DNA from 2 places in the Streptomyces similanensis genome. Region 2 is predicted to be linked to the other one. Evidence: riboswitches for the same ligand, from Rfam matches in the RefSeq annotation. Region 2 holds a riboswitch; the other holds the start of a gene.
The links. Region 2 has a riboswitch for thiamine pyrophosphate ahead of ABEB07_RS20790 (purine-cytosine permease family protein). Riboswitches for the same ligand answer to the same signal wherever they lie in the genome.

Region 1: it holds a riboswitch for thiamine pyrophosphate, as region 2 does, so the genes downstream of both, thiO (glycine oxidase ThiO) here and ABEB07_RS20790 (purine-cytosine permease family protein) in region 2, are expected to answer to the same signal.

What each region holds. Positions count from the first base shown of each region.
Region 1 covers NZ_BAABKC010000124.1:6,135-20,685, reverse strand. Annotated here, with positions in the region: gene ABEB07_RS34030 (ATP-binding cassette domain-containing protein) at 1-237, shown strand, start outside; gene ABEB07_RS34025 (YhgE/Pip domain-containing protein) at 209-2,299, shown strand; gene ABEB07_RS34020 (TetR/AcrR family transcriptional regulator) at 2,383-3,012, shown strand; gene ABEB07_RS34015 (phytoene desaturase family protein) at 3,467-4,975, shown strand; gene ABEB07_RS34010 (hypothetical protein) at 5,016-6,041, opposite strand; gene metF (methylenetetrahydrofolate reductase [NAD(P)H]) at 6,098-7,021, opposite strand; gene thiE (thiamine phosphate synthase) at 7,207-7,875, opposite strand; gene ABEB07_RS33995 (helix-turn-helix domain-containing protein) at 8,544-8,909, opposite strand; gene ABEB07_RS33990 (NAD(P)/FAD-dependent oxidoreductase) at 8,989-10,218, opposite strand; gene ABEB07_RS33985 (hypothetical protein) at 10,285-10,635, opposite strand; TPP riboswitch at 10,671-10,782, shown strand; gene thiO (glycine oxidase ThiO) at 10,780-11,946, shown strand; gene thiS (sulfur carrier protein ThiS) at 11,943-12,143, shown strand; gene ABEB07_RS33970 (thiazole synthase) at 12,147-12,941, shown strand; gene pknB (Stk1 family PASTA domain-containing Ser/Thr kinase) at 13,193-14,551, shown strand, end outside.
Region 2 covers NZ_BAABKC010000059.1:94,678-109,228, reverse strand. Annotated here, with positions in the region: gene ABEB07_RS20815 (Lrp/AsnC family transcriptional regulator) at 1-202, shown strand, start outside; gene ABEB07_RS20810 (hypothetical protein) at 402-2,081, shown strand; gene ABEB07_RS20805 (ATP-binding protein) at 2,033-4,171, opposite strand; gene ABEB07_RS20800 (hypothetical protein) at 4,481-5,098, opposite strand; gene ABEB07_RS20795 (hypothetical protein) at 5,786-6,874, shown strand; TPP riboswitch at 7,093-7,187, shown strand; gene ABEB07_RS20790 (purine-cytosine permease family protein) at 7,177-8,586, shown strand; gene ABEB07_RS20785 (TetR family transcriptional regulator) at 8,786-9,394, opposite strand; gene ABEB07_RS20780 (oxidoreductase) at 9,475-10,410, shown strand; gene ABEB07_RS20775 (S41 family peptidase) at 10,430-11,830, opposite strand; gene ABEB07_RS20770 (S8 family peptidase) at 12,318-13,529, opposite strand; gene ABEB07_RS20765 (hypothetical protein) at 13,849-14,355, opposite strand.

The DNA.
Region 1 (14,551 bases), on a different contig from region 2:
TCCGGCACGACCGTGCTGGCGGTGTGCTCGGAGGCGCCCGAGGGCGCGGTGACCGTCTCCACCACCGGTTCCCGCGGGCCGGCGACCACCCGCGACGGCGGCCCCACCGCCGAGGACGAGACCGCCGAGGACGAGGCCGACCAGGGCAGGGGCGCCCAGGGAGAGGCTGCCGAGGGCGAGTTCGCCGACGACGAGAAGGGGGCGGCCGATGCGCTCGCCGAGACTGGCCGCTCTTGAGCTGAGGCGCTTCGGCCGCGGGAAGCTGCCGCGCGCCGCCCTGGTGGCGCTGCTCGTGCTGCCGCTGCTCTACGGCGCGCTGTACCTGTGGTCCTTCTGGGACCCGTACGGCCGTCTGGACCGGGTGCCGGTGGCGCTGGTGGACGAGGACCGGGGGGCCACGGCGGACGGCCGCCGGATCACCGCGGGGGACGACCTCACCGAGCAGTTGCTCAAGAGCGAGGTGTTCGACTGGCACCGGGTGAGCGCCGACGAGGCCCGCCGGGGCGTCGAGGACGGCACGTACTACCTCTCGCTCACCATGCCCGCCGACTTCAGCGAGCGGATCGCCTCCAGCTCGGGCGGCTCCCCCGAGACCAGCGCGCTCCAGGTCCGGACGAACGACGCCAACAACTACATCGTCGGGCAGATCTCCAAGACGGTGTTCAACGAGGTCCGCAGCGCCGCCTCCGCCAAGACCTCGCGGTCCTTCCTGGACCGGATCTTCATCTCGTTCTCCGACATCCACGGGCAGACGGTCAAGGCCGCCAAGGGCGCCGACCAGCTCGACAGCGGCATCGGCAAGGCCAAGAAGGGCTCCCAGGACCTCGCCGACGGTCTGACGGAGGCCAAGAAGGGCAGCGGCAAGCTCGCCAAGGGCCTGCGCAGGCTCGACACCGGCGCGGGCGACCTGGAGAGCGGATCGCGGCAGGTCGCCGACGGCACCCAGACCCTCGCCGACAAGGTCAACGGGGTGAACGCGAAGGTCGGGCCGTTCGTCAGGGACAACGAGAAGACGATCGGCGACTCCGCCCGGGTGGTCGCCGACTCTGCCGGAGCGATCCGCCGCAACCTCGCCTCGCTGGTGGACAAGGCCCCGGCCGCCGCGAAGGCCGCCCACGCCTCGGCCGCCGTCCTGGACGACGTCTACGCCCGGCGCTGCGCCGAGCCGGGCGCCGCACTGCCCGACCCCGGCTGCCCCGACCTGAAGAAGGCCGAGGAGGCCGCCGCCGACGTGGCGGCCGTCGCCGACGACCTCGACACGCTGATCGCGGACAACGACGGCGACCTGAAGAAGCTCGACACCGATCTCGCCGGCCTCCAGAAGCAGGCCCAGGCGCTCGCCGATCGCGCCCCGCACCTGTCCGAGGACCTGGCCGACGCCGTCAAGAAGATCAACAAGCTCAACGAGGGCGCGGGCGAGGTCGCAGCGGGCGCCAAGAAGCTGCACACCGGGATCGGCACGGCCAAGACCGGCGCCACCGGCCTGGACGACGGCGTCGGCAAGCTGGAGACGGGCGCCACGGATCTGAACGGCGGCATGTACAAGCTGGCCGACGGCTCCGGGAAGCTGGCCGGCGGGCTGCACGCGGGCGCGAAGAAGATCCCGGACTACGACAAGAAGGACCGCGACCGGCGCACCGGAGTGATGGCCGACCCGGTCCAGCTGGCCTCCCGGGACCTGCACCACGCGCCCAACTACGGCACCGGTTTCGCCCCCTACTTCATCCCGCTGTCCCTGTGGGTGGGCGCCATGGTGGCGTACATGCTGATCCCGCCGATGAACCGGCGGGCGCTGGCCGCGGGCGCGTCCTCGTGGCGGATCGCGCTGGCCGGCTGGCTGCCGGTGGCCGCGGTCGGGGTGCTCCAGACGGCGGCCCTGATGGCGGTGCTGCACTGGGGGGTCGGGCTGGAGATGACCCGCGCGGCGGGCACGATCGCCTTCCTGTTCCTGGTGGCGGCGTGCTTCGCGGCGATCGTTCAGTGGCTGAACGCGCGCTTCGGACCGGCCGGCCGGATCCTCGTCCTGGCCCTGCTGATGCTCCAGTTGACGTCCGCCGGCGGCACCTACCCGGTGCAGACGAGTCCCGGCTTCTTCAACGCCCTGCACCCCTTCCTGCCGATGAGCTACGTCGTCGACGCCCTGAGGAGGCTGATCACCGGCGGCGGTCTGGCGCCGGTGTGGGCGGCCTGCGCGGTGCTCGCGGGCTTCACCGCGGCGGCGCTGGCGCTGACCGCGCTGGCGGCCCGGCGGCGGCAGGTGTGGACCCTGGACCGGCTGCACCCGGAGCTGAGCCTGTGACCCGCCCGTCCGCCTCCCGTTCCCTACCCGCCTCCGTACCCGTCGAGCCCGCCGGACGGTCCGCACCTGTGAGAATCAAGGCCATGGAACGCAGCAGCACCACGCCGGGCGGCCGTGCCCGCCGGGAGGCCACCCGGCAGAAGCTCTACGAGGCGGCCGTCACGCTCATCGCCGAGCAGGGCTTCTCCGCGACCACGGTGGACGAGATCGCCGAGCGCGCCGGGGTGGCCAAGGGCACGGTCTACTACAACTTCGCGAGCAAGTCGGTCCTCTTCGAGGAGCTGCTGCGGCACGGCGTGGGGCTGCTCACCGCGTCCCTCAGGGAGGCCGCCGAGGACACCGAGCGGGCGGGCGGCAGCCGGGTCGACGCGCTGGACGCGATGGTCCGGGCGGGCCTCGTCTTCATCGACCGCTACCCCGCCTTCACCCAGCTGTACGTGGCCGAGCTGTGGCGCACCAACCGGGCCTGGCAGTCCACCCTCATGGTGGTCAGGCGGGAGGCGGTCGCGGTGGTGGAGGGCGTCCTGCGCGAAGGCGTGGCGCAGGGCGAGTTCAGCGACGAGATCGACGTGCCGCTGACCGCCGCCGCGCTGGTGGGGATGGTGCTGGTGGCCGCCCTCGACTGGAAGTCCTTCCAGCCCGAACGCTCCCTGGACGACGTCCACGCGGCGCTCTCCCGGCTGCTCCAGGGCCGGGTGAGCGGCGCCCGCTGACCGCCCCGCCGATCCAGGGCCGCTCCGGACCGTCGGGGGCGCGTGGGGGCGTGCGGGCGCGCACGAGAGCGCCGGTGCGCCGTGGCCCACGTTCCCCCGCCGGCCACGGCGCACCGGCGCTCCGGTCCCGCCCCCGTTCCCCCGTCGGGCCCCCGTCGGTCATCCGGGTTCCCCCGTGCCTCGCTTCCGCCGACGCCGGCCGGCGGAAGGAGCGGTCCAGGGCGGCGCGGCTCCGCCGCCCCGTGTCGGCGGTACCGGCGCCGTGCCCCTTCCCGTGCCTCCACTCTTCCGTCCGGAGGGGCCGCTCCCCATCCGCGCGGGTACTCATCTGTGCGCCTAGGTACGGGTACTCAGCACCGCGCGCCGCGCCCCGGACGACGCGCCGCCGAGAGGGAACGTGCTGGTCACGGCCCCGTGGCGGGCGTTGTCGGTGGTGGTCGGTAAAGTCCCCGGCATGGCACGGATTGCGGTGATCGGCGCCGGGACGGGCGCGATGGCTGCCGCCGCCCGGCTGGCCGTCGCGGGCCACCGGGTGACGGTGTACGAGCGTACGGAGACGTACGGCGGCGGGGTGCGCCGCTTCGAGCGGGACGGCTTCGCCTTCGACACCGGCCCCGGGCTGCTCCCGCTGCCCGCGGTCTACCGCGACCTGTTCGTCAAGACCGGCAAGGAGCCGCTGGAGGACCGCGTCGAGCTGGTCCAGGTCGACCCCTCGGCCCGGCACGTCTTCGCGGACGGCGCCGGGGTGTCCCTGCCGAACGCGTCCCGCGCGGGCGTCGTCACGGCCCTGGACGAGGCGCTCGGGGCGGGCGCCGGGCAGCGCTGGGGCGACTTCCTGGTGCGGGCGCGCGAGGCCTGGGACCGCACCCGCCGGCCGCTCCTGGAGGAGCCGCTGTGGCCCGACTGGCCGGTGCTGGCCGAGCGGGAGCCCTATCCGTCGGTGCCGCACAAGCGCCTGCTGCGCACCCGGCGGGCGACCACGCTCGCCGAGGTCGGCGCCTGGGAGCTGCGCGACGCCCGCCTCGCCGCTCTGCTGGAGAGCCACGCGCTGGCGTACGGCCTCGATCCGCGCACGGCGCCGGCGAGCGCGGCCGTACTGCCCTACCTGGAGCACGCCTTCGGCACCTGGTACGTGCGGGGCGGCCTGCGCGAGCTGGCCCGCGCGGTGTACGAGCGGTGCGTGGCGCGCAGGGTGGAGTTCGTCTTCGGGGCCGAGGCCCGGCGGATCGTCGTCGAGGACGGCCGGGCGGCGGGCGTGGAGTTCGCCGACGGGACGGCGGTGGCGGCGGAGTTCGTGGTGGCCGGCGTCCCGCCGCGGACGCTGGACCGGCTGGCCGGGGCCGCGGTGCGGCCGGCGGACGGGGTGCCGGCCCGGCGCGGGCTGCCGAGCCGGCTGACCGTGCTGCTGGCGCTGCGCGGCGGCCGCCCGGCGGGCACGGCGCACCGGACCGTGGTGCACACGCCGGATCGCGAGGCCGAGTTGGACGCGCTGTTCGGCCTCTCCCCCGCGCCGCCCGCGCGGCCGACGGTCGCCGTGACGCGGCCCGGCGACCCGGCGCTGGTCCCGGACCCGGAGCACGAGGCCGTGACGCTCACGGCCACGGTCCCGGCGGACGGCGCCGGGCCGATCGCGGGCGACGCCCTGGAGGCGCAGGCCGACCGCATGGTCACGGCGGCCGAACGGGCCGTGCCGAGGCTGCGGGAGCGGATCCTGTGGCGCGAGCTGCGCGGCCCGGCCGACGTGGAGCGGGAGACCGGGGCGGCGGGCGGCGCGGTGCCCGCGCCGGCGCTGGCCGCGGCCGGGGGGCGGCTGCTGCACCCGGCCAACTCCACGCCGGTGGCCGGGCTGTTCACCGTGGGCGGCTGGTCGCATCCCGGCGGCGGGCTGGCGCACGCCGGGATGTCGGGCGCGCTGGTGGCCGGACTGATCGTGGAGGGCCCGGAGTTCCGCGGCTCCCGGTGAGCCGGGCCCGGCGGCGCGCCGCCGGGTCCGGAAACCGGGTTCAGAAGCGGTACTGCTCGTCGAAGCCCGGCGTGTGCGGGCTCTGCTGGTGGCCGTCGCCCTGGTACGGGTAGGGCTGCTGCTCGGGCGGGAGCGCGCCGCCGTGCGGGTCCTCGCCGCGCTGCTGCGGCACCCACACCCCGGCGGCCGGGGTGTCCCCGCCGTAGCCGCCGGTCGTGTACGGCGGCTGGGCGCCGTCCTGGCCGTAGGCGCCGTCGTAGGAGGCGCCGCCGTAGCCGGACTGGTCGCCGAGGTAGGGGTCGGGGTAGCCGTTGTAGCCCTGGCCGGCGCCGTCGTAGCCGTAGCCCTGCTGCCCGTAGCCGGAGTAGTCGTAGCCGTAACCCTGGTCGGGGCCCTGGGTGGTGGCGTACTGGTCCTGGGCGGGCTGGGCGGCGTAGACGCCGTAGGAACCGGTGTCGTCGGGCAGGGGCTGGGGTGCGTAGACGGCGGTGGCCGCGTCGGCCGCGGCCGGGAGGGGGCGGGCGGGGGCGAACACGTCGTCGCGGTCGTAGTCGTCGTCGTGCCCGTACGCCGGGACGTCGTGGCCGGGCAGGGCCTCGGCGCCGTCCGGCCGGTCGGTGGCGCCCAGTTGCTCCGTGGCGCTCAGCTGGTCCATGGCGGTCGTCGGGTCCGCGCCGGCCGCACGGGGCGCGCCGTCGCCGGTGTCGTGGTCGCCGTCGGCCGGTTCGAAGCCGGCGCTCTGCGGGGCGTCGCCCTTCTTCCCGCGCTCGGCCCGGCCCCGGCGGCGCTTGGTGCTCTCCGCGCCCGGATCCGGCCGGCTGACCGCCCAGCCGGCGGCGAAGCCGCGGCGGAAGGACAGCGTCACGAACGTCTGCCCCACCGCGAACGCGGCCGTGCCCAGGGCGATGACCAGGACCGAGGGCAGCAGCACGCCGACCACGACGCACAGGAAGCCGGCGAAGGCGAGCAGCCGCCAGCGCAGCCGCGCCTTGTACTGCAGCAGCACCTCGCCGAGCAGCCACAGCGCGACGCCGCCGAACGCGATGTAGAGGACCGTCCAGCCCATGTACGCCCCTCTCCCAATGGCCGCTCCGCAGTGTGTCGTACGCGGAGACGGCCGGTCTAGGCCCGCGGGGGGTGGTGCAGGCCCAGGTTCTCGTAGATTTCCAGGGTCGCCGTGGAGTTGTTGAGCGTGATGAAGTGCAGTCCGGGCACTCCTTCGGCCAGCAGCCGCGCGCAGAACTCGGTGGCGAACTCGATTCCCATGGAGCGTACCGCCGCCGGATCGTCCTTCGCCGCGAGGATCCGCTCTTTCAGGGCGTCGGGGATGACGGCGTTGCTGAGCTGGGGCAGTCGTTCCAGCATCTTGACGCTGGTGACCGGCATGATCTCGGGGATGACCGGGGTCGCGCAGCCGGCGGCGGTGACGCGGTCGCGCAGCCGGAGGTAGGACTCCGGCTGGAAGAACATCTGGGTGATGGCGTAGTCGGCGCCCGCGCGGCACTTGTCGACGAAGCGGGCGACGTCGGCGTCCCAGTCGGCCGAGCGCGGGTGCATCTCCGGGAACGCCGCGACGCCGACGCAGAAGTCGCCCGACTCCTTGATGAGCCGGACGAGTTCGGCGGCGTAGGTCAGCCCGCGCGGGTGCGGGACCCAGTCGCCCATGGGGTCGCCGGGCGGGTCGCCGCGCACCGCGAGCATGTTGCGGATCCCGGCGTCGGCGTACTGGCCGATGATGTTGCGCAGCTCGGCGATCGAGTGGTTGACCGCGGTGAGGTGGGCGACCGGGGTGAGGGTGGAGTCGGCCGCGATCTGCTGGGTGGCCCGGACGGTGCCCGAGCGGGTGGAGCCGCCGGCGCCGTAGGTCACCGAGACGAAGTCGGGGGCGACCGCCTCGACCCTGCGCAGCGCGTTCCAGAGGTTGCGCTCGCCCTTCTCCGTCTTGGGCGCCCAGAACTCGAACGAGAACGTGCTCTTGCCTGCGGCGAGCATGTCGCGCACGGTGCGTGCGCGGTCAGTCCTGGTGGATGCGGTTCCGAGGGCCATACCCGCAGGCTATCCACAGGGCGACGGTCCCCCAACCGAGCGCCGGAAATTTGACCGAATTGCACCTTTGTTGTCCACCCCTCGGACACCGCGGTCCGCGGCGGGGCGTCCGGAGTCGCCCGCCGTCCACGGACCGAGACGCCGCCGGGCTCCGTCACGGCCGGAAACCCGCGCCGGGCGCGGGGCTAGCGCGCCGCCCTCAGCCGCTCGGCGAACGCGGCCGCGGCCGCGCCGGGGTCGTCGGCCTCGGTGATCGCCCGGACCACGACGACGCGCCGGGCGCCGGCCGCCAGGACCTCGTCGAGGTTGTCCAGGTCGATGCCGCCGATGGCGAACCAGGGGCGGTCGGCGCCGAGGGCGGCGGTGTACCGGACGAGGTCGAGGCCGGGGGCGTGGCGGCCCGGCTTGGTGGGGGTGGGCCAGCAGGGGCCGGTGCAGAAGTAGTCCACGCCGTCCTGGACGGCCGCCGCGGCGGCCTCCGGCTCGGCGTGCGTGGAGCGGCCGATCAGGACGTCGTCGCCGAGGATCGCGCGGGCGGCGGGCACGGGCAGGTCGCCCTGGCCGAGGTGGAGCACGTCGGCGCGGGCGGCGTGGGCGACGTCGGCGCGGTCGTTGACCGCGAGCAGCTTGCCGTGACGGGCGCAGGCGTCGGCGAACACCTCCAGGTGCTCCAGCTCCTCCCCCGCCTCCATGCCCTTGTCCCGCAGCTGCACGATGTCAACCCCGCCGGCCAGCACCGCGTCGAGGAACTCGGCCAGGTCGCCGCGGTCCCTGCGGGCGTCCGTGCACAGGTACACCCGGGCGTCGGCGAGCCGCTCCCGGGCGGCGGAGGCGCCGATGGCGGCGTCGGACATACGTGGGTCCCCCTCGTTGGTCTCGTGTGCCGGCGCGCGGCCGCGAGGTGCGGTGCGTCGGCGCGGTGCGCCGCGTCGACGGGCGCGGCGCGCTGCCGCGGCGCGGGCCGTAGGGTCGCGGCGCGCACCCGTCGCCGTCCGGTACGGCACGGCGGCGCCCACAGCCTACGCGGGCCGCCGGCGCCGCCGTCACCGGTCCACGGCCCGGAGCGCGCCGCACTCGCCGACCCTCGGCCCGCGAGACACCATGGCCACCGGCCCGAGAGGGCGTCACCACCGACCCGCGGGGCGTCGCGCCCGCCGGCCCTCGGGGCGGCGCGCCCGCCGGCCCTCGGGGCCTGCGGCCACCGGCCTGCGGGACCTCGTGGCAACCGGTCTGCGGGGACGTCGTGGCACCTGGTCTGCGGTGATGTCGCCGCCGGTCCATGAGGGCGTCGCCGCCGGGCCGCCGAGGGAGTGTCGTAGCCGCCGGTCCCCAGGGCCCCGTGGCCACCGGCCCGCAGGGGCGCCGATCCTCAGGGCCCCGTGGCCACCGGCCTGCAGGGCCCCGTGGGCACCGGCCTGCGGGGCCCCGTCGCCAGCGGCCCGCAGAGGCCGTGGACGGCGCGCGGACCAAGGGGTGGTCGGGGGCCGGCTTCGCGGCCGGCCCCCGGCACGGCGGCGGGGCGTCAGACGGCCAGGGCCTGGGCTCGGCGCTTCACCTCCGTGCCGCGGTTCTCGCTGAGGGCCTGCGCGGGGGTGCCGGGCAGGCTCGGGTCGGGGGTGAAGAGCCACTCGATCATCTCTTCGGCCGTGAAGCCGTCGTCCCGCAGCAGGGTCAGGGTCCCCACCAGGCCCTTGACGACCTTGTCGCCGTCGATGAAGGCGGCAGGCACGTGCAGGGCCCGGTTCTCCCCTCGGCGTACGGCGATGAGCTGGCCCTCCTTGACCAGCTGCCGCACCCGTGTCACCTCGATATCGAACATTTCGGCGATATCGGGCAGGGTGAGCCAGGCGGGGACGAGAGCATCAATCTTGGCGTCAATCTCGGTCACGGAACCAAGCGTGCCATCTGCCACCGACAGTCGGAAGTCAGCCCCACCCGCCTGGGCGGACGGCCGGCGCCCCGGCGCCCTACGCGGCCGCCGTCTTCAGCGGTCGGGCCGGGTCCGCGAGCAGCTCCGGGTCCATCTCCGTACCGGCCTCGACGAGCCGCCGGCCCTGCGCCAGATCGCGCGGTCGGCCGACCGCCAGCAGAGCGACCAGCCGCCGCCCGCGCAGCCAGCACACGCTCCACGCCGGACCGGTCGCGTCGCCGCGCCACAGCAGCGTGTCGGCGGCCGTGTGGTGCCCGGCGTACTGCACGAAGCGGCCGAACTGCTCGGACCAGAAGTACGGCACCGGGTCGTAGGGAGCGGGGGCCTCGCCGACCACGTTGGCGGCGACCGTGCGCGGCCCCTGGAGCGCGTTGTCCCAGTGGTGGACCAGCAGCCGCTCGCCGTAGCGGCCGGAGGGGAAGGAGGCGCAGTCGCCGACCGCGTACACGTCGGGCAGGCCGGTGCGCAGGTGGTCGTCGGCGAGGATCTCACCGTGCTCGCCCAGCCCGATGCCGGAGGCGGCCAGCCAGGCGGTCGCCGGGCGCGCCCCGATGCCGACGACGACCGCGCCCGCCGGCAGCCGCGAGCCGTCGTCGAGCACCACCGCGCCGGGCTCGACGCGCGCCACCCGCGCGCGGGTGCGCAGCTCGGCGCCGCTGTCGGCGTACCAGGCGGCCATCGGCGCGGCGACCTCGGCGGGCAGCACCTCCGCCAGCGGCCGGTCGGCCGCCTCCACCACCGTCACGGCGCAGCCGGCCTCGCGCGCCGCGGTGGCGAACTCCGCGCCGATCCAGCCGGCCCCGACGACCACCACGTCGTGCCGCGCGGCGAGCACCGGCCGCAGGCGCGCGGCGTCGTCCAGGGTGCGCAGCAGGTGGACGCCGGGCACGCCCTCGGAGCCCGGGAGGCGAATCGGTTCGGCACCGGTGGCGAGGACGAGGACGTCGTAGGGCACCGGCCCGGCGGAGGTGTCGAGGACGTGCTCCTCGGGGCGGACGGCCAGCGCCTCGCAGCCGAGCCGCAGTTCGAGGCCGAGCGCCTCGAAGTCGACGTCGAAGGCGGAGTCCTCGGCCTTGCCGAGCAGGACGGCCTTGGACAGCGGCGGCCGGTCGTAGGGCTGGTGCGGCTCGGCGCCGATCAGCACCACCGAGCCGGTGAAGCCCTGCTCGCGCAGGGCGACCGCGGTCTGCACGCCGGCCATGCCCGCGCCCACGACGACCACGCGCCGCGGCTGTGCCGTGCCCTGTTCCCGCGTCTGCTCGCTCACCTGATCACCATAGCCACCTGACGGGCCGTCAGTGAGCGGCGTGCGCGGTGACCTCTCGCACAACGGCTACCGCCGGACCTCTTCCACCACGCTCGTGCCGCTGCCCGGCTGCGACTCCCACTCCCAGTTCTCCGCCAACCGCAGCCGCCCGTCGGCCAGTTCGGTCACCGTCGAGACGCAGTGCCCGCTGGAGGTGGTGCCGTCATGCTTGAGCTGGACGTACCGGAAGTCGAGCCGGTCGCCCTCTCTGGTACCCACCAGATGGCCGCGTACGACATCGCCGCCGGCGTACTCGGCCCAGATCCGCCCGTCCTCCTCGTGGTACGCGAAGCGGGTCCGCGTGCCCACCTGGCCGGGGGCCTGGTCGGCGACGGGGGCGAGGATCAGACCGTCCAGTGAACCCGGTGAACGCGACATGCGAAAAGCTCCCTCCCAAGTGGCGCTGCTAGGCTATAAGCACTCGCGGGAGCCCGGACGCACCGGGCTGAGAGGGAGGCTGGCGGCCTCCGACCGTACGAACCTGATCCGGGTCATGCCGGCGAAGGGAGGGGCTGGAAGCCCATGTCATCGACGCACACGTCGGACGTCCTCGTCCTCGGCGGCGGGATCATCGGCCTGGTGACGGCCTGGCGCGCGGCGCAGCGCGGACTGGCCACCGCCGTGGTGGACCCCGAGCCGGGCGGCGGCGCCGCGCAGGTGGCGGCCGGGATGCTGGCCGCGGTCACCGAACTCCACTACGGCGAGCAGACGCTGCTCGGACTCAACCTGGCCTCCGCGCGCCGCTATCCGGACTTCGCCGCCGAACTGACCGAGGCGACCGGACACGACCTCGGCTACCGCCGGTGCGGCACCCTCGCGGTGGCGCTGGACGCCGACGACCGGGCCCATCTGCGCGAACTGCACGCGCTGCAGCGGCGGTCGGGCCTGGAGTCGGAGTGGCTGTCGGGGCGGGAGTGCCGGAAGCTGGAGCCGATGCTCGCGCCGGGGGTGCGCGGCGGGCTGCGGGTGGACGGCGACCACCAGATCGACCCGCGGCGGCTGGCCGCGGCGCTGGTGACCGCCTGCGAGCGGGCCGGCGTGGTCTTCCACCGCGCCTGGGCCGAGCGGCTCACCGTCGAGCGGGACCGGGCCGCCGGCTGCGTCCTCGCCGACGGCACGGCGCTCGGCGCCCCGCAGGTGGTGCTGGCCGCCGGCAGCCTCAGCGGACGCCTGGCCGGAGTGCCGGACGAGGTGCTGCCGCCGGTGCGGCCGGTCAAGGGCCAGGTGCTGCGGCTGACGGTGCCCGCGCGGTACGCGCCGTTCCTGAGCCGCACGGTGCGGGCCGTGGTGCGCGGCGGCCACCTGTACCTGGTGCCGCGGCTCAGCGGCGAGCTGGTCGTCGGGGCCACCAGCGAGGAGCTGGGCTGGGACACGACGGTGACCGCCGGCGGCGTGTACGAGCTGCTGCGCGACGCGCACGAGCTGGTGCCCGGCATCACCGAGCTGCCGCTGACCGAGACCCGGGCCGGACTGCGCCCCGGCTCCCCGGACAACGCGCCGCTGCTCGGCCCGACCGCGCTGCCCGGACTGCTGCTGGCCACCGGCCACCACCGCAACGGGGTGCTGCTCACCCCGGTCACCGGCGACGTCCTGGCGCACGTCCTGACCACCGGCCAACTGCCCGACGAGGCCCGCCCCTTCACCCCGCGGCGTTTTCGCGCCGCCGTCCGCACGGAGCAGCCCGTATGAACATCTCCGTCAACGGCGAGTCCCGCAGCGTGGCGTCCGGCACGGCGCTGGACGCCGTCGTGCGGGAGCTGACCGCGGCGCCCTCCGGGGTGGCCGCCGCCCTCAACGAGACCGTCGTCCCGCGCGCCCGCTGGTCCGCCACGGTGCTGGCCGAGGGCGACCGCGTCGAAGTGCTGACCGCCGTCCAGGGAGGCTGAACCATGGCCGACGACCTTCTCGTCCTCGGCGGTACGTCCCTCACGTCCCGCCTGATCATGGGCACCGGCGGCGCGCCGAGCCTCGATGTGCTGGAGCGGGCCCTGGTGGCCTCCGGCACCGAGCTGACCACAGTGGCGATGCGCCGGGTCGACGCGTCGGTGCACGGCTCGGTGCTGTCGATGCTGCGCGAGCTGGGCATCGCGGTGCTGCCGAACACGGCGGGCTGCTTCACCGCGGGCGAGGCCGTGCTCACGGCGCGTCTGGCGCGCGAGGCGCTGGGCACCGATCTGGTGAAGCTGGAGGTCATCGCCGACGAGCGGACCCTGCTGCCGGACCCGATCGAGCTGCTGGACGCCGCGGAGACGCTGGTGGACGACGGCTTCACGGTGCTGCCGTACACCAACGACGACCCGGTGCTGGCCCGGAAGCTGGAGGACGCGGGCTGTGCGGCGATCATGCCGCTGGGCTCGCCGATCGGCTCCGGGCTCGGCATCCGCAACCCGCACAACTTCCAGCTGATCGTGGAGCACGCGCGCGTGCCGGTGATCCTGGACGCGGGCGCGGGCACCGCCTCGGACGTGGCGCTGGCGATGGAGCTGGGCTGCGCGGGTGTGATGCTCGCCTCGGCGGTGACCCGGGCGCAGGAGCCGGTGCTGATGGCCGAGGCGATGCGGCACGCGGTGACGGCGGGCCGGCTGGCCCGGCTGGCCGGGCGCATCCCCCGGCGCCACTTCGCCGAGGCGTCCTCGCCCACCGAGGGCCTGGCCGCCCTGGACCCGGAGCGCCCGGCGTTCTAGCCCGGCGGGACTCCGGCGCTCCAGGACTCCGGCGCTCCAGGACTCCGGCGCTCCAGGACTCCGGCGCTCCGGTGCTCCGGCGCTCCGGCGCTCCGGCCCTGTCGGGCGCCGGCACTGCGGCGCTCGGGGGCGCTCGGGGGCGCGGGCGGGTGGCCGCGGGGGGCGTGGGAAGCGTCACAGGACGGCTTCAGTCCCGTCCCGGGCGGCGTCCGGGAGGCGTGCGCGTCCGTGGCGGCTCGTAGACTCGCTGCGTGGATACGACCCTTCAGGACCCTCTCGTCGGGCAGGTGCTCGACGGCCGCTACCGCGTCGACGCGCGGATCGCCGCCGGCGGGATGGCCACGGTCTACCGGGCCCTGGACACCCGTCTGGACCGGGTCCTCGCCCTCAAGGTGATGCACCCCGCGCTCGCCACGGACGTCTCGTTCGTGGAGCGGTTCATCCGGGAGGCCAAGTCGGTCGCCCGCCTCGACCACCCCAACGTCGTTCAGGTGTTCGACCAGGGGGCCCAGGGGTCGTACGTCTACCTGGCGATGGAGTACGTCGCCGGCTGCACCCTGCGGGACGTGCTGCGCGAGCGCGGAGCGCTCCAGCCGCGGGCCGCGCTGGACATCCTGGAGCCGGTGCTCGCCGCGCTGGGCGCCGCCCACCGCGCGGGCTTCGTGCACCGCGACATGAAGCCGGAGAACGTCCTGATAGGGGACGACGGCCGGGTCAAGGTCGCCGACTTCGGGCTGGTGCGCTCCGTGGACACCGTGACGAGCACCACCGGCGCCGTCCTCGGCACCGTCTCCTACCTCGCCCCGGAGCAGATCGAGACCGGCACCGCCGACCCCCGGGTCGACGTGTACGCGTGCGGTGTCGTCCTCTACGAGATGCTGACCGGCGGCAAGCCGCACCAGGGCGACACCCCCGCCCAGGTGCTCTACCGGCACCTGCACGAGGACGTGCCGCCCCCGTCGGCCGCCGTGCCGGGCCTGTCGCCGGCGCTGGACGAGCTGGTCGCCGCCGCCACCGCCCGCGCCCCGCAGACGCGCCCGCACGACGCCGTGGCCCTGCTGGCCCGGGCCCGGGAGGCCCGCGCGGCGCTGAGCGCCGACCAGCTCGACGCACTGCCCCCGCGGGCCCGCACCGAGGAGCACGACAACGCCGAGGACCGTACGAGCGTGATCCCGCGCGCGCTGACGGTGCCCCGCCCGCTGCCCGTGAACGGCGACCCGGCGGACGAGGCCGCCCTGCACCGCACCAGCCGCCTGGAGACGCCCCCGCCCCCGGGCCCCGCGCCGCGGCGGTCCGGCGCCCGGCGGTCCCGGCGCGGGCTGCTCACGCTCGTCGCCGCCGTGCTGCTGGTCCTCGGCGTCGGCGGCGGCGTCTGGTACATCAACTCCGGCCAGTTCACCCAGGTGCCGCCGGTGCTCGGCAAGACCGAGGAGCAGGCCAGAACACGGCTCGACGGGGCCGGTCTCAAGGTCAAGGGCGTCGAGCACGCCTACAGCGACACGGTCCGGCGCGGCACGGTCATCAGCACCGATCCGAAGGTCGGCGCCCGGATCCGCAGCCACGACGCGGTGCGGCTCACCCTGTCGGACGGACCGGAGACGGTGCGGGTG
Region 2 (14,551 bases):
GCAGGCGCTGGCCGGGCACCCGGAGATCGCGTTCGCCGCCGCCACCACCGGCCCGACCAACCTGTGCGCGAGCGTGGTGTGCGCGGACCAAAGGGAGTTGTACCGGTACCTGACCACCCGGGTCGCCGCGCTCCCCGCCGTCACACACGTCGAAACGGCACCGGTGATCAGGACCGTCAAGAAGGCAGCGGCCCGGACCTAGCGACCGACACGAGCGTGGGCGAGGCCCCGGTGAGGCCGGGGTGCGAAGCCGGCTGCCCCTTCCGGCCGTGGACTAGGGTGACTGCGCGAGGACGTCGTGTTCGCCATGTTCGCGTGGGAGGTCATGCGTGGGGGCAGCCCACCCCCCGCCGGTGCGGGTACCGGTCGGCGAGGGATCAGGTCGGTGGACGAGCCGGACCGTGCAGCGCCGGGTTCTGCTGGTGGTCCACAACGTCACCTCGGCCGGCCGCCTGCTGGATCTGGTGCCGCTGTTCCACGACGACTTCCGCGTCCAACTCCTGGTCACCTCCACGGGGTCCTCCGCCTTCCAGGGCGGCATACAGGAGCTGTTCGCCGAACTGGAGCTTCCCGTGCTGCCCTGGGAGCAGGCTCTCTCGACCCCCTTGGACCTCGCGGTCTCCGCGAGTTTCGGTGGTGAACTCGCGCGGATCAAGGCGCATTTGTCGGTCATCTCACATGGTACCGGGTACACCAAGAAACTGGGCAAGTCGCGAACCGGGAGCCGGGAGCCGACGTTCGGGCTGTCGCCCGAGTGGCTTCTCGACGAGGGGAAGCCCTTCGTGGACGGGCTCGTCCTCTCCCATCCGGAGCAGTTGGAGCGGTTGGCACGGGTGTGCGCCCCCGCGGTGCCGGCAGCCGTCCTCGCCGGTGATCCCTGCTTCGACCGTATGCTCGCGGCGGTTCCCTACCGTGAGAGGTTCCGGCGGGCGTTGGGGGTACGTCGCGGGCAGCGGCTCGTCGTGCTGAACTCCACCTGGAACCCGGAAGGGCTCTTCGGCAGTGGCGGCGAGCAGGACATGCTGCCCGGTCTGCTGCCCCGCCTCGCGGCCGAGTTGCCGGCCGACGACTACCGCCTGGCCGCCGTCCTCCACCCGAACATCTGGTACGGGCACGGCCCCGGCCAGATCCGGGTGTGGCTGGACCGGGCCCGCCGCGCCGGTCTGGCCCTGATCGACCCCGTCCGCGCCTGGCGGCAGGCCCTCCTGGCCGCAGACCTGGTCCTGGGGGATTTCGGCGCCGTCTCCTACTATGCCGCCGCCCTGGGCACACCTGTGCTGCTGGCGGCCGACGGGGCGGGCGTGCTCGACCCGCAGGCCCCGCTCGCGGACTTCGTCCGGCACGCTCCCCGGGTCGATCCGCTCGTCGCACTGCGGCCGCAGATCGAGCGGACAGTCGCCCGTCACCGGCCCGACCCGGCCGCCGCCAGGTTCGTCACCTCGGAACCGGCCCGGTCGGCCGAGCTGCTGCGCCGACATTTCTACGCCCTGCTCTCCCTTCCCGAGCCGGCCGCGCCCGCGTCCCTGGAGCCTTTGGCGCTCCCCCCGTACGGTCCGCGGAAGGTGACGGCCCCGTTGCACGTACGCGCACACGTGGACGGCGTCGACATCGTGATCGAGCGCTCCACGGAACACCCGTACGGCGCTGACGGCGACGCGCACCTCGCCGTGCACGAGGACACCCGCCGCCCCGGGGACCTGGACCTGGCGGACGTCATCACACGCGAGGGCCGGCCGGACGATCCGCGCCTGGGCGGCCCCGGTCTGTGGACCGCCGAGGTACTGCGCCGTCATCCGCACTGCTCGGCCGCGGTGTACGTGACCGGGCCCGACAGCTGCACCGTACGGGTGAGACGGCACGGAGTTTTGCAGGTGTCCGCCTCGGACGACGCGGACGCCGATCCCGCTGCGGCCGCCTCGGCCCTGTACACCTGGCTGGCACACGGCGGGACCGTACCCGCGGGTGGAGTGGTGCTTCGGGTGCACACGGCCGGAGGTGTGCACCCGTTCCGGGTGGAGGCGGGCCGGCCGGACTACCGGGCCGCGCCTCCCTCGCAGCGTTCCCGCAACCGGGCCAGATAGCCGAGATGCGGCGTCGCGGTCGGCGGGAGCAGGGCTTCCGCCTCGCCGATCCTCACCAGCGCCGTAGTGTCGTCACCGTCGTCGTGCAGGGTCTCCGCGAGGTCGGTGAGGGCGCGGGCATGGTTGTACGCCTCGGGGGGCTCTCCGGTCCGCCCGGCGAAGAAGTCCACAGCGTGTTCCAGCGCCTGGCGGGACTCCTCCAGCCGGCCCTGGCCGCGCAGGGCCCGGCCCTTGTGGCGCTCGATCAGGGCGAGGGCCCGCGGAAGGTCCGCCGCGCCCTCCTGGTCGGCCGTCAGCCTGCGGTAGATGGTCTCGGCCTCGGCGAACCTGTCGTACGCCTCCTCGTACTCCCAGCGGTTCAGGCTCAGCAGACCCAGCAGTTCCACGGCCGACGCCTCGCCGCGCGGATGTCCGGCCGCCCTTTCGTAGGTGACGGCCGACCGTGCCGCGCGGTTCGCCTGCTCCTCCCGGCGCATCTCCCCCAGACAGTGCGCCAGTTGGAAGTGCAGCGCACCCGCCATGCGCTCGTCCGCGCGGTTCTCCTCGGCGCAGCGTGCCGCGTCCCGGAGCGCGGGAAGCACCTCGTCCCAGTAGCCGGCCTTCAGTTGCAGCGGCCACAGCGCGCGGGCCAGCCACAGGGCCACAGTGGTCCGTCCGCACTCCTCGGCCAATGTCACCGCCCGGACCACGTTGGGCAGTTCGGCCGCCAGGACCACGATGCCGTCCTGGTCGGCTCCGCTCCCGCCGTGGAAGTCCGCCGGCAGCTCGGTCCGCCAGCTCTCCGGCAGGGCCGCGCGCGACGCGGGCAGCACCCGCTCCACGAGGGCGTCGAGTACCCGGCCCACGGCCGCCGAGCACTCCCGGGCTCCGTACTCCGCCGCGGCGGTGTCCGCGAGCTGGCGCCTGATCTCGGGCCGGAAGCGGTACCGCCGGTCGGGAAGAGGCTCCAGGAGTCCGACGTCCACGGCCTCGTCGAGCATCCGGCCGGCCGCCTGTTCGTCGTCGAGGCCGGCGGCGGCGGCCGCGATCACCGTGCTGACGGACGGCCAGCCGCCGAGCGCGGTCAGTCGGCACAGACGGGCCGCTTCGGGAGCGAGCTGGACCGCGGCGAGTTGCGCCACTGCGCGTACCGGGTGGTGCCGCCATGCCTCGGCCCGCGGTGCGGGACCGCTCCCGCCGCGGGCCAGCAGCCTCGCCTCGGCGTGCAGCACGAACGCGTTGCCCTGGCAGCGCTCCAGCAGTGCGGGCAACTGCGCGTTCACCCGCGCGGCGTTGGCCTGACCCGCCACCTTCCGCACCAGTTGCTTCGCGTACCGGTCGGTCAGCGGCGGAACCGGGACACGTTCCGCCTCCAGCAGCAGGGGCGGTCCGGAGACGACGACCACAAGGAAGACGTCCGGTGTCGCCGGTACGAGGCCGCGGACCTGGGCCAGCGAGGTCGTGTGGTCGATCACCACGAGCATCTTCCTGCCCTCGGTGATCTGCCGGTAGAGCCGCACCCGGTCGGCTTCGGTGGCCGGGATCCGGTCGGGCCCCATCCCCGTCTCGCGCAGCAGGCGCAGGAGGACGGCCGCCGCGTCCGGTCCGCTCTCGTCGTCGCAGGCGTCGCGCAGATCGACGTAGAACTGTCCGTCGGGGAAGCGGTCGCGGCTCTCCCCGCCGACGCGCAGGGCCACCGCGGTGGTGCCGCTTCCCGGAGGACCTGACAGGAGCGCGACCCGGGGCCTGCCCTCCCAGGGCCGCCTTGCTTCCCGCATCAGCTGCCTGAGCACCTTCTGCCGGTTCGTGAACGCCCAGGGGGCCGGGGGCATGCCACCGCGCGACGGCGTCTCGGTCCGGACCCGGGCGCTGTCCACGAGGTGGGCCCACTCACCGGCTCGTCGCGGATCGCGGCTCATCGCCGTGTGCAGGCGGCCGGCCAGTTCGGACCTCTCCTCCTCGCCGACGGGCAGCGGGGTCTCGCGTCCCAGGGTCCGCCTCACCAGAGCGCCCGCCGACAGGGTCAGGTTCTTGCCGACCTCTCCAGCGGCCCCGTTCCCCACGCTCAGCAGGAACGTGGTGAGTGCGCTGAGCGCCACGACCTCCAGCATGCCGGCTCCTCCCCCTGGTCACCCGTCCGTCCCTCGCCGGACTGTATCGCCGTGCCCGGGGGTCACGGAAACATCCGGCCATGAGGAAGTCGTGCCGCGTCCTGGTTCCTTGCCCGGGCCGCGGGCGTCGCAGGTCGGATCCAGCGGGCCCAGAACTGAACCAGACAGCGCTCGGCTCCCGCGCCGTCGCCTGGCCGCCGGCCGACGCGAAGTCCGTCTCCGCCTGCCCGTCCCGTCCCGTCCGGTCCGGTCCGGTCCGGTGCGGCGCGGGGACCGCGGAACGTGCCGTCGACCGATGGCGGGGCGTGCTCAGTAGCGGCTGAAGTCACCGAAGCGCGCCAAGTGGCCTCGCGCGTCGTGCGGGCTCAGCCCGAGTGCGGCGGCGGCCTCCTCGGGCGGCGTATCCCGGGCGATGTCGCGCGCCGGCCAGTAGGCGCTGCGCGCGGCGAGGATCTCCAGGTGGCGGGCCGCGCGTACCGCGGCCAGTGGTGAGTGCTTCGCCAGCTTCTCGATCTCCCGTTCCAGTTGCTCCAGCAGAGCGGTGACCGTCTGCGGGAGCGGCAGCGCCGACCGCGCGACCTCGACGGTGTGCGCATCCCAGTCTCGGCCGCAGGCGTCGGCGACGGCTTCGGCGGCCTCGCCCGGGTCCTCGCCGTCGCCGTCGCTGCTCTGGTTCCAGTCGAGGGCGCGGCCGGTTCCCGTCCAGCCGCACGAACACACCGCGCGCAGCGCCGCCGCCCGAGGGCCGCCACAGGACCGGCCGTCGTAGACGCTCCACTGCGAGACCCGCCTGCACTCCGCCCCGGAAGAGCTGAGGAAGAGCACGGGGTCCGGGACGGTGCCGTCGGCCAGCAGCACCCCGACGGCACCCGCGTGCGACGGCCCGAACTCCTCCGTCGTCCACGTCTCCCTCTCGCCTTCACCCATTGCCTCGCCCCTCTGCTCTTCGCGGCATCCTCGCCCGGCTGGTCGAACGCACGGGCACAGACGATTCCGTAATCCAGGGTTCCGCACAGCGGGATCCCCGAAAAGGTGACCGCGTTCCTCCAAGGTGCGCCAGACTTGAAGGCCCGCGACGAGCCGACCGAGCGGGGTCCACCAGGGCCGAGGCGTATCGCCGCGTCAGCGGGAGGGGCGCCCTCACCCCCGAGGCTCTCCCGTGTGCCACTCGGCCAGGGGTGCGACAGCAGGGGAGCTTCGTTGACCCCATCGCCGCTCCCGGCGCCGGTCCGGCCGTCGAGTGCCGAAGCGCTCGGGCAGGTACGACTCGATCTGTGGGCACGCCCCGTCGTGTGCGGCAACGACAGCTGCGGCGCGCTGCCCGGTCGACGAAGCTCACGCCGTTCGATCATGTCTTCTTAAATTGTCATGCGCTGTCCAAGACGTGCCCGTACGATCCTGTCGCTGCCCGCACGCCAGTACGTATCCGAGCGCCTTGCGCGGGCATCCACAGGTGCTCGACCGACGCGGGCCGCCCCACGTATCTCTGGGCCGGCAACGGCGTTGTCGTCGAAGGCATCCCCGGAACCGTCGGCACCGCCGGCGGCTCCCCGCTCGCCGTCCGGTATCAGGCCTGGCCCGTGACCGACCCGTCGCAGGTCACGACGGTCACCCGTGACCACGCCGTCGCCGGATCCGAGGCCGCCGGCCGCCGAGACACTCACCGACGGGCAGACCTACGCGTGGCAGGCGCAGACGGTGGCCGGCGGCGGGGCCTCGGACTGGTCCGCCCCCTGTTACGTCACCGTCGACGACACCCTCCCGGCGAGCGCGCCCACCGTCTCCTCGTCGAACTACCCGCCGGACCAGGTGAATCAGGGCGGTGAGCCGGTCACGTTCACGCTGGACGCCAACGGCATCTCCGATGTCACCGGGTTCGAGTACTCATGGACGCAGCCCCTGCCGGTCGTCGTCATCGCGCGCACCGGCGACTGGGGCATCCCACAGCCCGAGGACCCGTACGCGGACCCGGGACACTTCGTGCGTGCCGACGCGCCCGGCGGTTCGGCCACGTTCAGCCTGATGCCACCGGCCGGCTCCGGCCCGATGACCCTGTGGGTGAGCAGCCTCGACCGGGCTTTCAATCCGTCGGAGACCACCAGCTACACGTTTCGCGTCGGCAGCACGGCGCCCACCGTCACCCCGGCCGTCCCCGCACCCGAGTTCGGCAGGCCGACGACGTTCACGTTCCGGCCCGACGCCGCGCTCCAGTCGAAGAGCCCGGTCGTCGGCTACTCCGTGCGGACGGTGGGCGGCGTGGACGACGACAGGACCATCGAGCTCGCGGCGGCGGCGAACGGCACGGCCCGAACGAAGCTCACACTCGACGGCGTCGCCGGCGAGCGCGTCGAGGTGACCAGCAGGAGCGCGAACGGCTGGATCAGTGACGCGGCCTCGTGGGGCATCTTCTACGACACGACTCCCGTCGTCGCTTCCTCCGCCTACCCCGAGAACGGTTCCGGCGGCGGCGCGGGCGTCCCGGGCACGTTCACGTTCACGTTCACGCCCAGAGTGAAGGGCGTCGTGAGCTACACGTACTCCTTCAACGGGGATCCGGAGGTCACGGTCAGCGCGGACACGCACCACGCCGCGAGCGTCGAGTGGGCCCCGGCGTCGGAGGGCCCCTACGGCCTCCAGGTCTACGCGACGACCCGTTCCGGCATCCAACTGACCATGTACGACTACTCCTTCACCGTGAACTGAACCAACCGCCAGGGCCGGGCCGGACTCCCGGTCCGGCCCTGGCGCACGCGCGGATGGTCAGGACGTGGCCGGTTCCCCCGGACGCCGGGACCGACCAGGCGCACGGCCCCGGATCCGAGCTTGCTCCGGCTGTCCCAGGGCACTGTGCGCCACCGTCTGTCGTCGGCGATCGGCAGGACATCGGCACCGGTCACCGGGCCGGGTTATTCTGACCGGCGTACCTGGACACGGGGTGCCCCGCGCGTGGGCTGAGATCACACCCGTCGAACCTGAACCAGTTAGGACTGGCGGAGGGATGTCGTATGTCATTGCCGTATGCCCGTGATGCCCGTGACGGGGCTGCCGTTGCCGAGGCGCGGGGTGTCTTCGACGGGCGGATGCCGACGGCGCCCGGGGATCTGCGGGTGGAGGCGCGCGGTATCGCGCCGGTGCCGGAGGATGCCCGCTACGGCGGCCCCCGGCGGCTGTTCACCGTGTGGTTCGCCCCCAACCTGACGATGACCGGGGTGTTCACCGGCACTGTCGGGGCGGCCCTCGGGCTGGACTTCGGCACCGCGCTGCTCGCCGTGGTGCTCGGCACCCTGCTCGGCGCGGTGCCCACCGCTTACCTGGGCACCTGGGGCAGCCAGACCGGGGCGGGCCAACTCCCCCTGGCGAGGCTGGCCTTCGGGCGGGGCGTCGTGCTGCCGGGCGCCCTCCAGTGGCTGTCGTCCATCGCCTGGGACGCGCTGATCGGTCTGTTCGGCGGCGACGCGCTGGCCCAGTTGTTCGGCTGGCCGTTCTGGCTGGGCGTCCTGGTGATGCTCGCGGCCCAAGGGGCGCTGGGCGTCATCGGCTACGAGGCGATCCACCGCCTGCAGACGGTGATGACCTTCGCTCTCGCCGCCGCGTTCGCCGTCCTCGCGGTGAAGCTCGCGCACGGCGCCCAGCCCACGACAGCCGCGAGCGCGCACGGCGCCGACCGCGCGGGCGCGTTCGTGCTGACCTGCACCGTCGCGTTGAGCCTCGCCCTCTCGTGGGCGCCGTACGCCAGCGACTTCAGCCGCTACCTGCCGCGCACGGCGTCCCGTGGGCGGATGTTCTGGTGCACCCTGCTCGGGGTCGGAACGTCCTTCGTCGCGGTGCAGGCGCTCGGGCTGTGGGGCGCGGCGCAGTTCACCGACCAGACCGCCCGCGGGGTGGACCGGCTGCTGGGCGGCGGCGCGCTCGGCGCGTTCGGGCTCCTCGCGGTGGCCCTCGCGGCGCTGTGCAGCAACGCGATGAACGACTACAGCGGGTCACTGGCGTTGCAGACCGTCGGCGTCCGGCTGCCGCGTCCGGTGGCCGCCGCGCTCGCCGCGGTGCTCGGTTTCCCGCTCGTGCTGTGGATGCACGCCGCCGACACCACCGCCCGCTTCCAGAACGTGCTGCTGTTCGTCGGCTACTGGATCCCCGGGTTCGTGGCGATCGTGACCGTCGACTGGCTGGCCCGCGCGCGGGCGCGCGACGGCCGGCCGGTGGACCTCGCGGCGGAGGAGGCGGCGCGGGCGCCCTGGTGGCCGGCGCTCGTGGCGTTCGTCGCCGGCTTCGCCGTCGCGGTGCCGTTCATGAGCACCGGCCTGTACGTCGGCCCGGTCGCCCGCGCCCTGCACGGCGCCGATCTCGCCTACCCGGTGGCGTTCCTGGCCGCCCTGCTCCTCTACGCACCGCTGCGGGTGCGCCGCCGGGTGTGAGGGCGGCCTGGACCGACCGTGCAGGTGGTGCCGATGCCATACCTCGCTGATCTTCGAGGATTCGTGGCACACGGCGGCAGGGGTGCGGAGGAGCACCGCTTGAGCTCGCCTGTGGCCGCGTCGACGCGCTGGTCGTTCACCTGGGAGGGCGTTCACCTCGGTACCGGGAATCGAAATCCTTCGCCGGCCGCGAAGCCGCTCACTTCACCGAGTCCAACGCCGGGGCGATGATGGCGAAGACCCGGTCGGTCAGTTCGGCGGGGTCCTGGACACCGTCGCTGCCGCTCCACTGTTGCAGAACAGCGTCGAAGGCGGTGAGCGCCATCCCCGCGGCCACCTGTGGGTACAGATCGGTGTCGGGGCGGGGCCCCAGGCGCTGCGCCAACTCCGTTGCCAGGTCGTCGCGCCACTGATCCTGGTGTTCGAGGAACCGTGCACGCAGGGCGGGGGTCCGCAGGATCAGCTGCACCACACCCAGCGCCCTGTCGGAATGGCCGGCGCAGGCGGTCATGGCGACCCAGACCGTGTGCCGCAGGGCCAGGGACGGCCGCTCCGTGGTGGGTCGTGACGCCAGCGCCGCGCGCATGCCGGTGCCCATGTCGGCCAGGAATTGGACGACGACGTCCTCCTTCGAGGCGAAGTACCGGAAGAAGGTTCGCTTGGACACGCCGGCGGTGGCCGCGATCTCGTCGACGGTGACCGCGTCGAATCCCTTCGAGGCCATCAGCTGGAGCGCCGCCTCACTGAGCTCGTTGGAGACGAGCTGGCGTTTGCGCTGGGCCAGGGTGGTTTCAGGGCGGGAACTCACCTCGGCATTCTAGCTCCATGTCACACATGACACCCAGTGACATCTTGACACCAGGTGACATAGACGGCAATGTGTGCCACATGTCGAAGAGTCTGCGCTGGACCGCCGATCAGATCCCCGATCAGGCCAAGCGGGTGTTCGTCGTCACCGGGGCCAACAGCGGTCTCGGCCTGGCAACCACCCGGGCACTCGCCCGCAAGGGCGCACACGTGATCCTCGCCGTACGCGACGAGGGGAAAGGGCACACGGCCGCCGCAGAGATCGCCGCCGAGCAGCCCGGCGCCGCTCTGGAAGTGCGCCGTCTCGACCTGGCCGACCTCGGATCGGTCCGAGCATTCGCCGAACAGCTGCGCGCCGATCACCCGCGGCTCGACGTACTCGTGAACAACGCCGGCGTGATGGCGCCACCCCGTTCACTGAGCGCCCAGGCTCACGAGTCGCAGTTCGCCGGCAACCACCTCGGCCACTTCGCGCTCACCGGTCTCCTGCTCGACCTGCTCGCCGACGGCATCGACCCCCGCGTGGTCACGGTGAGTTCGGCCAACCACCGGCAAGGTCACCTCTACTTCGATGACCTCTCCGGCGAGCGCACGTACTCCCCCATGCGGTTCTACAACCAGTCGAAGTTGGCCAACGCCGTCTTCGGATGGGAACTCCACCGAAGGCTGACCGCGGCCGGCAGCTCGGTGCGGAGTGTCCTCGCCCACCCCGGTTACACCTCCACCAACCTGCAGACGAGCGCGCCGGTCGGCATCGTGAAGGTGCTGTTCGGACGTATCCTCATCCCGCTTTCCCAGCGCCCGGAACAAGGCGCGCTGCCCCAGCTGTACGCGGCCACCGCCCCTGAGGTGAAAGGCGGTGACTTCATCGGGCCGGACGGCTTCGCCGAGCTGCGAGGCGGTCCGACACACGTACGGTTGTCCACCACGGCGGCCGACCCGCAGACGGGCCGCCGTCTATGGGAGCTGTCGGAACGACTCACCGACGTGCGATACCCGTTTCGGGCCACTTCCTAGCAGGGCTTGGTCAACCGGCTCAGCCAGGGTTCGACTCGCAGGCACAACCCGTGGCGCCGCCGTGGTGCCGCAGGACGTTCAGTGCCCTGTCGAAGGCCGAGTCCCTCTTCTTGGCGAACTCCTCCTTCGTGAAGACCGGCTCTGTGAGGTGCGGCGGAATGCCCGTGCCGTCGAAGGTCCTGCCCGACCGGGCCAGGAACTCCTCGTTCGGAAGCCAGGCCGTCATGCCGCCTGGGAGCTTGCGCGACATGACGTCCGAGAAGACGCCCTGGGTGGGCTGCCCGATCCGGACCGTCTTTCCGGGCCGGTCCATGAGGGCCTGGGTGAAGGTCTCCCCCGCGCTGAGGGTGGAGCCGCCGGTCAGCACGGCGACCGGGCCGGTGTAACGGGGCCCTGGGGCCGGCGTGACATACGCGGGCTGGAGGCGGGTGTGCCGGGTGGGGTCGGCGGGGTCGTTGCGGGCCCGTTTGGAGTAGGCGAGGTAGGAGGTGTCGGTGAGGCGCTCGGCGATGTGGATTCCCAGGGCGTCGGAGCCGCCGCCGTTGATCCGCAGGTCGATGATCAGACCCTTCAGGCGCTGGGTGCGCTCCTGGCTGAGGACCGTGTCCAACGCCCTGTCCAGCTCGGCCAGCTGGGCTGCGTAGGGGGCACCGTCGTCCGCGTATCCGCCGAAGCCGGAGATCCGCAGATAGCCCTGCCCGCCGGGGAGGTCGGCGTAGGTGATGCGCCCGTTGGCGAAGTCCTGGAGGTTCCGGGCGTTCTTGAGGTCACGCGCCACGATGAACTCCTCGACCTTGGTGTCCAGTTGCTCGGTGGGCACGAGGGTGCCGGGGCGGACCCGTGCGAAGACGCGCTCGCCGTCCTGGACGGCGACGTGGGCATCGTGGAGCGGCTCGACCATCTCGCTGAAGACGGCGTAGAGCTCGTCCCTCGTCGTCCCGGCGTTCACCCGGGGGCGGTACTGGTCGCGTACGGCGTGCCAGTCGATGCCCTTGGCGGCGAAGAAGGGGTAGTTCTCCTCGAAGGACTGCCAGAAGACGTCGAAGGCAGCGAGCGGGCCCTTGGGGGCCGGACTCGTGCAGGCGTCGGGCAGCTTCGGGATCCGGCGCAGGTTCCGGTGGCCGACGTCGCCGTCCGCCCGCATCGACCCGCGGTCGCGGCCTCCTTGGGTGCGCACGGTGAGGACAGTGCCGTCGGGCGCGGTGTAGGCGCCGGGGCCCGTCCGCTGCGCGGAATCGCCCTTGAGGCAGCTGACGGCGGTGGTCTGATACTCCTGCAAGGTTCCGTTCCGGATGGACAGGACCGTGCCGTAGCCGTCCATGCGCCAGATTCCGCCAGTGGTCGGCTGAGGGGCGGTGGCGGCCGGCGCGGCGTGGCCGGTGAGGGCCAGGACGGCGGCGGTGGCCGTGGCGATGCGCACGATCTCCTGCCTTCTCTGTAGGCGACTTGCTCTGTGGGCGACTTGCTCGGGACCGACCCACGGTCGCCGACATGGCCTTCTCCCGGCCATCCGGCTGTCCGGTCGATCGAAGGTGGGGCCAGCCCCCGCTGCCGGCAGTATCCGGAGGCGATCGCGTTCAGGGACCGGCCATCCGGGACGAAGGGTGTGAGCGACCCGCGGTCCGCCCGTGCGTGACGGCTACCGGGCGGGCTCCGTCGTCCAGACGTACCCGAAGTAATCCAGGCCCTGGGAGTCGTCGACGGCTCGGAAGGAGTGGGTCAGGGCGCTGTACCGCATCACACGCGGGTTCTTGTCGCTCTTCAGCAGGGCGCGCTCCGACTCCCAGCGCCGGGGCGTCCCTTCGGAGCTCGCGCCGGACGGGGCAGGCCCCGCGCTCCGGTGGGTGAGCGGCGGGGCCTGCCTGTTGGGTGATTCCTGTGGGGTGCTGAGCGGTGCGGCTGTTGGGCTACGGAACGAGCTTGAGCAGCTTGTTGGGTGAGCCGGCGCCGATGCCCGTGAGGACGTTGCCGGTGGCGCCGTTCACCAGAGCCGCAGCCACGGTCGCCGGGGAGGCGCCGGGGTGGGCGGTCAGGTAGAGCGCCGCCGCACCGGAGACATGCGGGGCGGCGAAGGACGTGCCGCTTCCGGTGTAGGTGGCGGTGTCCGAGGTGTTCCAGCCGGCGGTGATGTTGCTGCCGGGGGCGAAAAGGTCCACGACGGAGCCGTAGTTGGAGTAACTGGCCCGCGCGTCGGAGCTGGTGGTCGCGCCGACCGTGAGGGCGTTGGCGACACGAGCCGGTGAGTAGTTGGCCGCGTTGGCACCGGAGTTGCCCGCCGCTATGGAGTAGGTGACTCCGGAGGCGATCGAGTTGTTCACCGCGTTGTCCAGCGAGGTGCTGGCGCCCCCGCCGAGGGACACGTTGGCGACGGAGTCGGCGACGTGGTGGGAGGTGATCCAGTCCACGCCCGCGATGACGCCCGCGGTGGTGCCGGAGCCGTCGTTGCCCAGCACGCGGACCGCGACGATCTTCGCCTGCTTGGCCACGCCGTAGGTGCTTCCGGCGACGTTCGTGGCGACGAACGTGCCGTGGCCGTAGCCGTCCTGCGCGGTGGCGTCGTTGTCGACGAAGTCGTAGCCGTACGACGCCCGGCCGCCGAACTCCCGGTGGGTGATGCGTACACCGGTGTCCAGCACGTACACGGTCGAGTTGCCGCCGCCGCTGTCCGGGTAGGTGTACGTGCCGCTCAGCGGGAGGTGGGGCTGGTCGATCCGGTCCAGACCCCACGGCGCGTCGGTCTGCGTCCCGAGCGCGTGCACCACCTGGTCCTGCTCGACCGAGGCGATCTCGGGGTCGGCCGCCAGACGTCTGGCCTCCGTGCTGGTGAGCGTCGCGGAGTAGCCGTTCAGGGCGGAGGTGAACGTCCGCCGCACGGAGCCGCCGTACGCGGAGATCAGGTCCTTGCCCTGCCGCGCGTTCGCCTTGAACCCGACGCCGCGCTTCAGGGTGACGATGTAGCTGCCGGGCACCGCCTGGGGGCTGTCGGCGTTGAGCACCGTGCCTGATGTCGGCGCGGCCTCGGCCGGTTGCGCCGTGACGCCGGCGAGAACGGCCGACACGGCGGCCGTGGTGGCGACCGCCGCGGCGATCCGGCGCTTCATGGTGCGTACTGCTGCCATCGGAGGAAGTCCTTCTCGATCGGTACGCGTCCTGGACGACGGACGCGTCTCAGCCGGACGCGGCACGGGATCGGCGCCGCAGAGCGACGATGTGCCAACACGGAGTAGCGGAGCAAGGACTTCCCTGAACATGTCATGCGCAAGTCATGGCCAGGTCACGAACCGCCGCCGTCCGCAATGTCTGGGCAATGTGAAGCACCGGGCCCGACCGGCGCCGTGGCTCGGCGAAGGTGACGGCAGGGCGCCGGTCGGTGCGGGTCGGTGTCGGCGACTGAGCGGTTACCCTTGGCTTGTTCACGGCGGGCTGCGCCGGCCGAGGTCATTCCCTTTCGCTGGTGATCCACAGGCTCAGGGCCGCTGCAGTCTCGGCCGGGCTGCGGCCGGTCGTGGTGAACTCCCGGTCCACCGCGTGCCGTAGTTCTTCCGCGTCGTCGAGTGCTTCCCCGATCTCGTCGGCGTTCCATCCACGGGCGGCCAGGCGAGTGCGTCTGTCCGCGTCGGCGCAGTCGAGGCGTGCCCAGAGGACGTGCGGCGGGTCCGGGACTCCTGCGGCAGCGCTTGCCCATTCGGCCGGTGTCAGGGGGCACAGCACCACTACGTCTGCGCCGGCCCGGAGCATCATGGCCGTGATCCGCACCCAGAGCCTGTTGTAAGCGGGCCACACGGAATCCGCTGAAGGCGAGGTGATGTCGATGCCGAGCAAGCTGCCGTCCCGTTCCGGCAGTTCGTCGAAGTCGACCGTGGCGAACGGGTATGCCGCCAGGTGTGGCAGGAGGGTGGACTTGCCGGCTCCGGGAGCGCCGGTGACGACGTAGAGCCTGGACAATTGGCGCTCCTGGTACGTGGTGCCGGGTCGGTGGGCCCATGTCACCTTACCGTCGTGGGTGAAACCGCTGGTCGCAGCCCTTGTGGGGCAACTGGCCGAGCAGCTGGCAGAGGTACGGGGCGAGCGGGGGGAACGCGCGGCGGGTGTCCGCACGTCATCGTGACCAGCACACCGGGGGCCTGGGAAGGGCAGATGG